DNA from 2 places in the Baekduia sp. Peel2402 genome. Region 1 is predicted to be linked to the other one. Evidence: riboswitches for the same ligand, from Rfam matches in the RefSeq annotation. Region 1 holds a riboswitch; the other holds the start of a gene.

Region 1 (3,879 bases):
ATCCGGCCCTTCATGTCGTCGCTCGGAAGCTGGACGACGCTGACCGTGGTCTCGGCCGCGTGCGAGGCCGCCAGCCGCTGCATGGCAACCGAGAGGATCGACCGGACGCGCCGCTCGGCGTCGCGCTTGGTCTCCTCGTCGACCTGACGTAGGACACGCGCGGCGTCGTGGCGCGCGTCGTCCTCCACGTCCTTGAGGAGCGCCTGCTTGGCCTGGCCGGCGCTGAGGCCGGCGACGCGCTCCAGCGCCGACTCGCGCTCGGCGCGCATCCGCTCCAGGGAAGACGCCTCGGCGCGCAGGTGCTGGTCGCGGCGTTCGAGCTCGGCTTCGCGGCGGTCGAGGTCGGCGCTGCGACGGTCCAGCGCGGCCTCGAAGGCCTGTGTTCGGGCGGCGTTGCGCTCCAGGTCAGCAGCCCGGCGGGCGAGCTCGGCCTCCTCGGGCGTCGGCCCGGCGGCGGCCGCGACGGCGACCACGGGCACGTCTGACCCGGTGTGCCCCGCAGGGACGGCCGTGAGCGCGGTGACGGCGGCCGGCTTCTGCCGTCCGTACACGAGCGCCGCGACGACGATGGCGACTCCGATGAGCGCCGCGCCGATCAGGGTTTCCATTGTGGGGTGTCCTCTCCCCAGCGGCCGATGGACGGCGGTCGCTGGTCTCCGGTGCTGCGGTCGGGGAGCGGGCGTCGCGGCCGCGAGGACGCGGAGGGCACTGGGTTCGGGTGCTGCGGTGGCCGCGGCGCGCCTTTTAGAAGGATGCTGCGAGGTGGCGCGGCGCGGCCAAGGTGCGTTTGGGCTGCTATTCGGTGAGTTCGGGCGCCCTGCGGTGGTGACGTTCGCTCGGGGCGGATCGTAGTACCGAGGGCGTTGCGCGTGCAATCAGCCTGACCGCGCGGTCAGGCGACCCGCTTGGCGCCGACGAAGTGACCGCCCCAGTAGGCGTCGAAGATCGCGTGGTTCATCACGCCGTGGGTGGTCGCGGAGACGACCGTCGTCGCGCTCGTGGCGATGCCGACGTCCGACGCGCCCGGGCCCGCGGTGTTGAAGAACACCAAGTCGCCGGCCTGGATGTTGGACTTGGAGACCGCGGTGCCGGTGCCGTACTGGGCGAAGCTCGTGCGCGGGATCGAGACGCCGGCCTGGCGGAAGGCCCACGAGGTCAGGCCGGAGCAGTCGAAGGACGACGGGCCGGAGGCCCCGTAGGAGTACGGCGCGCCGACCTTGGACATGGCGGCGGCGACAGCGCCCTGGGCGCCGCTCGCGCTCGCCGTCCGGGTTGTGCTCGTAGTCTCGCTCTCGGCGGCGGTCGCCGTTGAGCCGCTGACGCCCAGCGCGGCGAGCGTCGCCGGGCCGACCACGCCGTCGACGGTCAACCCGTGCGCGCGCTGGAAGGCGCGCACGGCCTTGCGGGTCTGAGGGCCGAAGACGCCGTCGGCGGCGAGGCCGAGCTTGGCCTGGACGGCGCGCGTGGTGGCCGGGGGGAGCGTGGACTTGAGCGATGCGGTTGTGGCGGTGGAGGCGCCCTCGCCCGCCATCGCCGCGCGCGTGAGCGGCCCGACGATCCCGTCGGCGACCAGGCCGTGCGCGCGCTGGAACTTCTTGATGGCCTTCTTGGTCTGCGGGCCCAGGACGCCGTCGGCGGTGAGCCCGAGCGCCTGCTGCACCGCGCGGACCCCGTCGGTGGTGGTCGTCGTCGCGGTTGCGGCCTGCGCGGCGCCGATCAGCGGTCCGGTCTGGCCGACGATGCCCGCGGCGATGAGCGCCGCCGAGATCCTCGCGGTCGCGGTCTTGGGCAAGGCAATCAACTTGGCTGTGGCCGCCGCGCGGCGCCGGCGCGAGCGCGCGAGCGAGCGGTCCCACAGCTCGGGCAGGGCGAGGTCGCGGACCCCGGGCGGGTCGGCGAAGATCGCGAATCGGTCGTCCGTGAGGATCCGGGCGTCGGCGGCGTCCATCAATTGCTCCCTGTGGTGGCGGCCTACGAGGTGAGCTGACGGGCTCGCGCATGTGCATGCGCTACGCCGCGATGGAACGCTGCGGCGATTCGCCCCGTGGACCGGCCATCGTGGTCGGTCCGAGTGGGTCCCCCGCTCCCGGAGCCGCTGAGGCGCCGGGACTCGGCCTGTGCGTGCAGGTATGTCGGCGATCAGAACTCACGGCCGCGCCGCAAGTTGCGGTCCGGGTTATGACATCCCGCGGTTGAGGCGATAGACCACGTGCGGGAGCCCGGCGTGGACGGTCTCGCCGGTGTGCTCCATGCCGAGCTTCTCCATCACCGCGCGCGACGCCGTGTTGCCCATGGTCGTCTGCGCCACGAGCTCGTCGAGCTCCAGGACCTCGAACCCGACCCGCACCGCCTCGCGCGCCAGCTCGGTCGCGTAGCCGTGCCCCCAGTGGTCGGGGTCGACGAACCACATCAGCTCGATCTCGGGGCGCCCGTCGACCTCGTCGTGGCGCAGGCCCGCGTACCCGATGGGTTCACCGCCGACGAGCATCGTCCACGGCCCGAACCCCCACCGCTCCCAGTGCGCGATCGCATCACGCAGGAACGTCTCGGCCCGGTCAGCCGTCCGCAGGTGCTCCGGCCAGACCGCCTCGTCCACGCGCGCGTCGGTCCAGATCCGCTGGTAGGCGCCGAGGTCGCCGGGCTCGGGGCGGCGGCCGGCGAGGCGCGCGGTGGCGACGCGATCAATGCCGAAGTCGAGGGGCATGGAGTGCGGCCAGGCTATCTCGCCGCGCGGCCGTCGATCTCGAGAAACGGCCCTCCTGGGGCCTCAAGTCGAGATCGCGTCGAGGTCTTCGCGGCCGCGCGTCGGCCGCGCGTCGGTGTCTGCGTCGATCAGTCGCGCCCGTAGGCGCGGATGACGTCGTAGGCGAGTTCGAGCTCGTAGCCCTTGCGGACGAGGAAGCCGAGGGCGCGGTCGCGGTCGCGGTCGGTTTCGGGTGGGACGCGGAAGCGGCGCGAAAGGGTGGCGAGCGCGGCGTCAAACTCGGAGTGGGTCTCGCCGGTGGTGGTGTCCGGCGCGTGGAGGGCGGCGGTGATGTGCGAGGCGTCGATGCCGGAAGCGACCAGCTTGCGCTCGATGCGCTCGTTGCCCCAGTGGTCGAGCGTGCGGCGGTCCTCGACGAAGCGGCGCGCGAAGCGGGCATCGTCGAGGTAGCCCTGCTCGAGCAGCTCGGTGACGGTCTGCTCGATCGTGTCCGGCTCCACGCGCTTGGACTCCAGGTGCCGCCGCACCTCGAGCACCGTGCGATCACGGAACCCGAGGTAGCGGTAGCTGAGGTCCAGCGCGTGCTGGAGACGTGCCTCCGGGTCGAGCGCGCGCTCGGCGGTGGTCACGTGACGGCTCCTGTAGCGCCTAGGCCGTGGCCGGGGTCTTCCGCTCGGCCGTGATCTCGCCCGTTGCCGGGTCGACGCCCTCCGGGACGGCGTCCCGATCGATCTCGGCGACGAGGTCGCGGTTGAAGTCGAGCGCCTCATAGATCTTGGCCTCGATCTCGGCGCGCAGCTCCAGGTGCTCGTCGAGGAACTTCTTGACGTTGTTGCGGCCCTGGCCGAGGCGGTCGTCTCCGTAGGAGAAGAACGACCCGGACTTCGAGACGATGTTGTGCTCGATCCCGAGGTCCAGGATGCACCCTGACGTCGAGATGCCGGTGCCGAACTCGATGTCGAACTCCGCCTGGCGGAACGGCGCCGCGACCTTGTTCTTGACGACCTTGACGCGGACGCGGTTGCCGACGGCCTCGGTGCCGTCCTTCAGCGTCTCGATGCGGCGGATGTCCAGGCGCTGCGACGAGTAGAACTTCAGCGCGCGACCACCCGGCTGGGTCTCCGGCGAGCCGAACATGACGCCGACCTTCTCGCGGATCTGGTTCGTGAACAGGC
Region 2 (3,879 bases), 1.1 Mb from region 1:
CACGGCCGTCCGCATCGGCGGCCTGGTCGTCGCGCGCCAGCGCCCGGGCACCGCGAAGGGCGTCTGCTTCCTGCTGCTGGAGGACGAGATGGGGACGGTCAACCTCGTCGTGCCGCCCAACGTCTACGAGCGTGACCGCACGATCGTCCGGGCCGAGCCGCTCGTCGTCGCCGAAGGCGTTCTTGAGCGTCATGCCTCCGCAGGCGGTGCGATCAACGTCGTCATCCGCCGCCTCGCCCGCCTCGACGCCACCGGCGCCCTCCGCGCGCGTCCAGCCGCCGATGTCTCGACGCCGCACCTCACCTCGGTCACCGGCGGCTCCTCCGAGACCATCTCCGCCGACATCGTCGTCTCCATGCTCGACGCCCTCGAGCTCGCCCGTCAGGAGGCCCGCCACGCCGCTGCCGCCGAGGGCGAACCCGCGGCCGCCACCACCGACGCCACCGACGACGGCGCCATCGCGCCCACACCGCTCCGGCCCGTCACACCCGCCGCCACCGCCGACGATGACGACCTCGCCGCCACCGGCACCGACGACTTTCGCGCCATCGCACCACCCGTCCAGAGCTTCGCCGCCGGCCGCCGCCGCTGAGCCATGCCCTCTCTTTCCACCGCGCTGGGCCCTCCGTTTCGCACCGTCCTCCTCCGTGTTGGAGTCAGCATCGCGCCGTCCTTCGCTGCCCGGGGCACCACTTCGCGCTGTCCTCCGCGTCGTCTTCCCGCCGCTTCGTCAGTCCGGCGCGACGGTCCGGACTTGATTTGGCACCCGGGTCTGCGGATAGGGTCACGCTCGTGATCGGGACCCTCGTGTTCGTCCTCGCGTTCCTGGCAATCGGCCTGTCGGTCGTGCTGGCTGCGATGCGCAGTGGCCGGCCCCCCGCGGGCTCCAAGAAGGAGACGCGTGCCCAGCGCCGCGTGTGGAGCGTCGGCATCGCGGTCGTGATCGTCGCGCTTGGCGTCACGCTGCCGGCCGTCATCCTCGTCAACAACGGCGAGGATCACGCCAGCCACGGCGCTGGCGGCGTTCAGCTCACCGGCGCCCAGACCAACGGCCGCGCGCTCTTCGCTGAGAAGTGCTCGACCTGCCACACGCTCGCCGGCTCTCACGCCGTCGGCCGGGTTGGTCCGAACCTCGACACGCTCAACGGCGGCAACCTCAAGCCCGCGTTCGTGCTCGATGCCATCAAGAACGGCCGCGCCTCCGGCAACGGCCAGATGCCCTCGGGGCTTTTGTACGGCGACGACGCCAAGGACGTCGCCGACTACGTAGCCACCGTCTCGGGCCGCTGATCCCGCCGCCGCCTCGCCGCGCCTGACGATCCGGGCCAGGCCAGCGGCCTGGGTCGCTGGCCGGGATCGTGTGTGGCGTTGCAAGCAGCGCGGCCGTGCCCGGCGCGACACGGTCCCGCCAGGGGACGAAACGTCCGTGTGTCCGCCGCGCGACCTTGTCAAGAGCGGATTCGCACGAGCTCAGCAACTCGTCACCGGGCCGCTTCGCGGATGTCAAGCGGCGGTTTCCCGCTAGGTGCGGGCTCATTCCGTCCGACGCATGCCTGACTATGCCGTCAGTTCGCGCTTGCCATAACTCTGCGAACTAGCAGGGAATTTCGACGTTGCTACGATGCCGCCGTTCACAACCGCTGAATCCTCGCCAGGGCAACCTGTCGTGGAGCGGGGGACCCATGTTGGTTTGGGGCGAATCGCATTCGCGTAGCGCCGCTCTTCGGCGCGAGCCCGTCAGCTAACCCCGTAAGCCCAAGGAAGAGGAACCGAGAACACGTCATGCCATCGACGGACGCGCCCAACTGGTGGGCCGATGTGCAGCAGGAGCGCGAGGATCTCGCGGCCCCCGGCCGTCGTCCGGCCGATGACTGGCTCGGTGAGGACATCGACTTCGTCCCGCGCCGTCGCATGACGCGCGGGCGTGACGCCGCCGGCGCTGCGCCCCTCGATGAGCGCCTGACCGCCGCTCCGGCCACGGCCACCGCCGTCCCCGGCGCAGACGGCGCCGCCCACCCGCTCCACGGCGTGTTCGTCCCCGCTGACGCTGCTGCCCTGTCCCACGGCACCTCTCGCACCCTCGAGCTCGTCTCCGAGGACGACGACGCCAACGCTCGCCGCGCACGCGCCGTCGCCCGCGCGATCGAGCAGGACGACGCCCGCAGCGGCGCCCGCTCGCGCTCGCGCACGATCGAGCTGCACGCCAGCGACGACGCTCGCGGCCGCACGATCGAGCTTCTCACCGAGGCTGACGTCGCCACCGCCGCCGTCGACACCCCGGCCGCTGCCGTCGCCCACGAGCTCGCCCACCTCAGCGCGGCCGACGACCCCTTTGCGAGCCCGCCGCCGCCCGCCGGCGTGCGCCGCACCATCCAGATCAAGGGCCGTCCGACCGAAGCCGGTCGTCTCGCGAACGCCGCCGAGCGTTCGATGGCCCAGCGCCATCGCGGCCGGACGACCTCCGACCGCGTCGGCCACCGCCCCGACCGCATCGCGCTCTGGGCCGTCGCCCTCGGCGCGATCCTGATCCTCCTCGCGGCGATGACGTCCTCCTCGCAGGCCGCCGTGCGCCACGCCGGCGCCAAGCCCGCCGCGGCCAAGGCCTCCCACACGACCGTCTACGCGCCCCGCGCCGCGACGCTCGCCCTGCACCAGCGCTAACCGCGCTGCGCCGCCGCGCCGCGCCACCCGCGCGTAGCGCTCCACCGCCGTCTCCCTCGACACAACGGCGTTCAGCTTCCGACCAGCGTCACACCACGGATCCTCTAGGGTCCCGGCAATGAGCGAAGCACCCCGCACGGTGGAGGATGTCAAGGCCCTCGTGGACGAGCACCAGCTGCGGTTCATCCGCTTCTGGTTCACGGACATCCTCGGCCAGCTGAAGTCGTTCAGCATCAACTCCGCCGAGTTGGACGACGCCTTCGAGAACGGCATGGGCTTCGACGGCTCCTCCATCACGGGGTTCAACGCGATCGAGGAGTCCGACATGATCGCCATGCCGGACCCCAGCACCTTCGCGATCCTGCCCTGGCGGCCGGAGGAGCAGGGCGTCGGCCGCGTCTTCTGCGACGTCCTCACGCCGGAGCGCACGCCCTACGAGGGCGACCCGCGGCACGTGCTGCGCCGCGCCCTGGATCGCATGCACACGATGGGCTTCGACACCTTCAACGTCGGTCCCGAGCTGGAGTACTTCCTCTTCAAGGACAAGAACGGGACCGAGGTCCTGGACGAGGGCGGCTACTTCGACCTCACCACCCTGGACGCCGGCTCCGACGTGCGCCGCGAGACCGTCATCGCGCTGGAGCAGCTCGGCATCCACGTCGAGTACTCCCACCACGAGGTCGGCCCCTCGCAGCACGAGGTCGACATGCGCTACGCGCCCGCCCTCAAGATGGCCGACGACTGCATGACCCACAAGATCACGGTCAAGGAGTACGCCATGAAGTACGGCTGGCATGCCACGTTCATGCCCAAGCCGCTCTTCGGCGAGAACGGGTCGGGCATGCATACGCACCTGTCGCTCTTCAAGGACGGCAAGAACGCGATGTTCGACGCCGACGACCCGTACTTCCTGAGCGACATCGGCAAGGCCTTCATCGCCGGCCAGCTCAAGCACGCCCGCGAGTTGTCCTCCATCTTCGCCCAGTGGGTCAACTCCTACAAGCGGCTCGTCCCCGGCTACGAGGCGCCGGTCTACGTCGCCTGGAGCCGACGCAACCGCTCCGCGCTCGTCCGGGTGCCGCTCTACCACCCCGGCAAGGAGAACGGCACGCGCATGGAGCTGCGCTGCCCGGACCCCGCCTGCAACCCCTACCTGACCTTCGCCGCCCTCCTACAGGCTGGTCTGGAGGGCATCGAGAAGGGCTACGAGCTGCCCGA

The links. A riboswitch is a leader RNA that binds a small molecule or an ion and turns the genes downstream of it on or off. The one in region 1 is predicted to bind cyclic di-AMP.
Region 2: another riboswitch for cyclic di-AMP. It lies ahead of ACT01A_RS06885 (hypothetical protein); the one in region 1 lies ahead of ACT01A_RS01730 (C40 family peptidase).

Annotation. Positions count from the first base shown of each region.
Region 1 is NZ_CP199582.1:340,524-344,402, forward strand. It holds gene rny (ribonuclease Y) at 1-608, opposite strand, end outside; gene ACT01A_RS01730 (C40 family peptidase) at 893-1,948, opposite strand; cyclic di-AMP (ydaO/yuaA leader) riboswitch at 1,950-2,126, opposite strand; gene ACT01A_RS01735 (GNAT family N-acetyltransferase) at 2,177-2,704, opposite strand; gene ACT01A_RS01740 (regulatory protein RecX) at 2,833-3,333, opposite strand; gene recA (recombinase RecA) at 3,353-3,879, opposite strand, start outside.
Region 2 is NZ_CP199582.1:1,399,681-1,403,559, reverse strand. It holds gene ACT01A_RS06895 (DNA polymerase III subunit alpha) at 1-592, shown strand, start outside; gene ACT01A_RS06890 (c-type cytochrome) at 793-1,290, shown strand; cyclic di-AMP (ydaO/yuaA leader) riboswitch at 1,629-1,771, shown strand; gene ACT01A_RS06885 (hypothetical protein) at 1,783-2,661, shown strand; gene ACT01A_RS06880 (glutamine synthetase family protein) at 2,780-3,879, shown strand, end outside.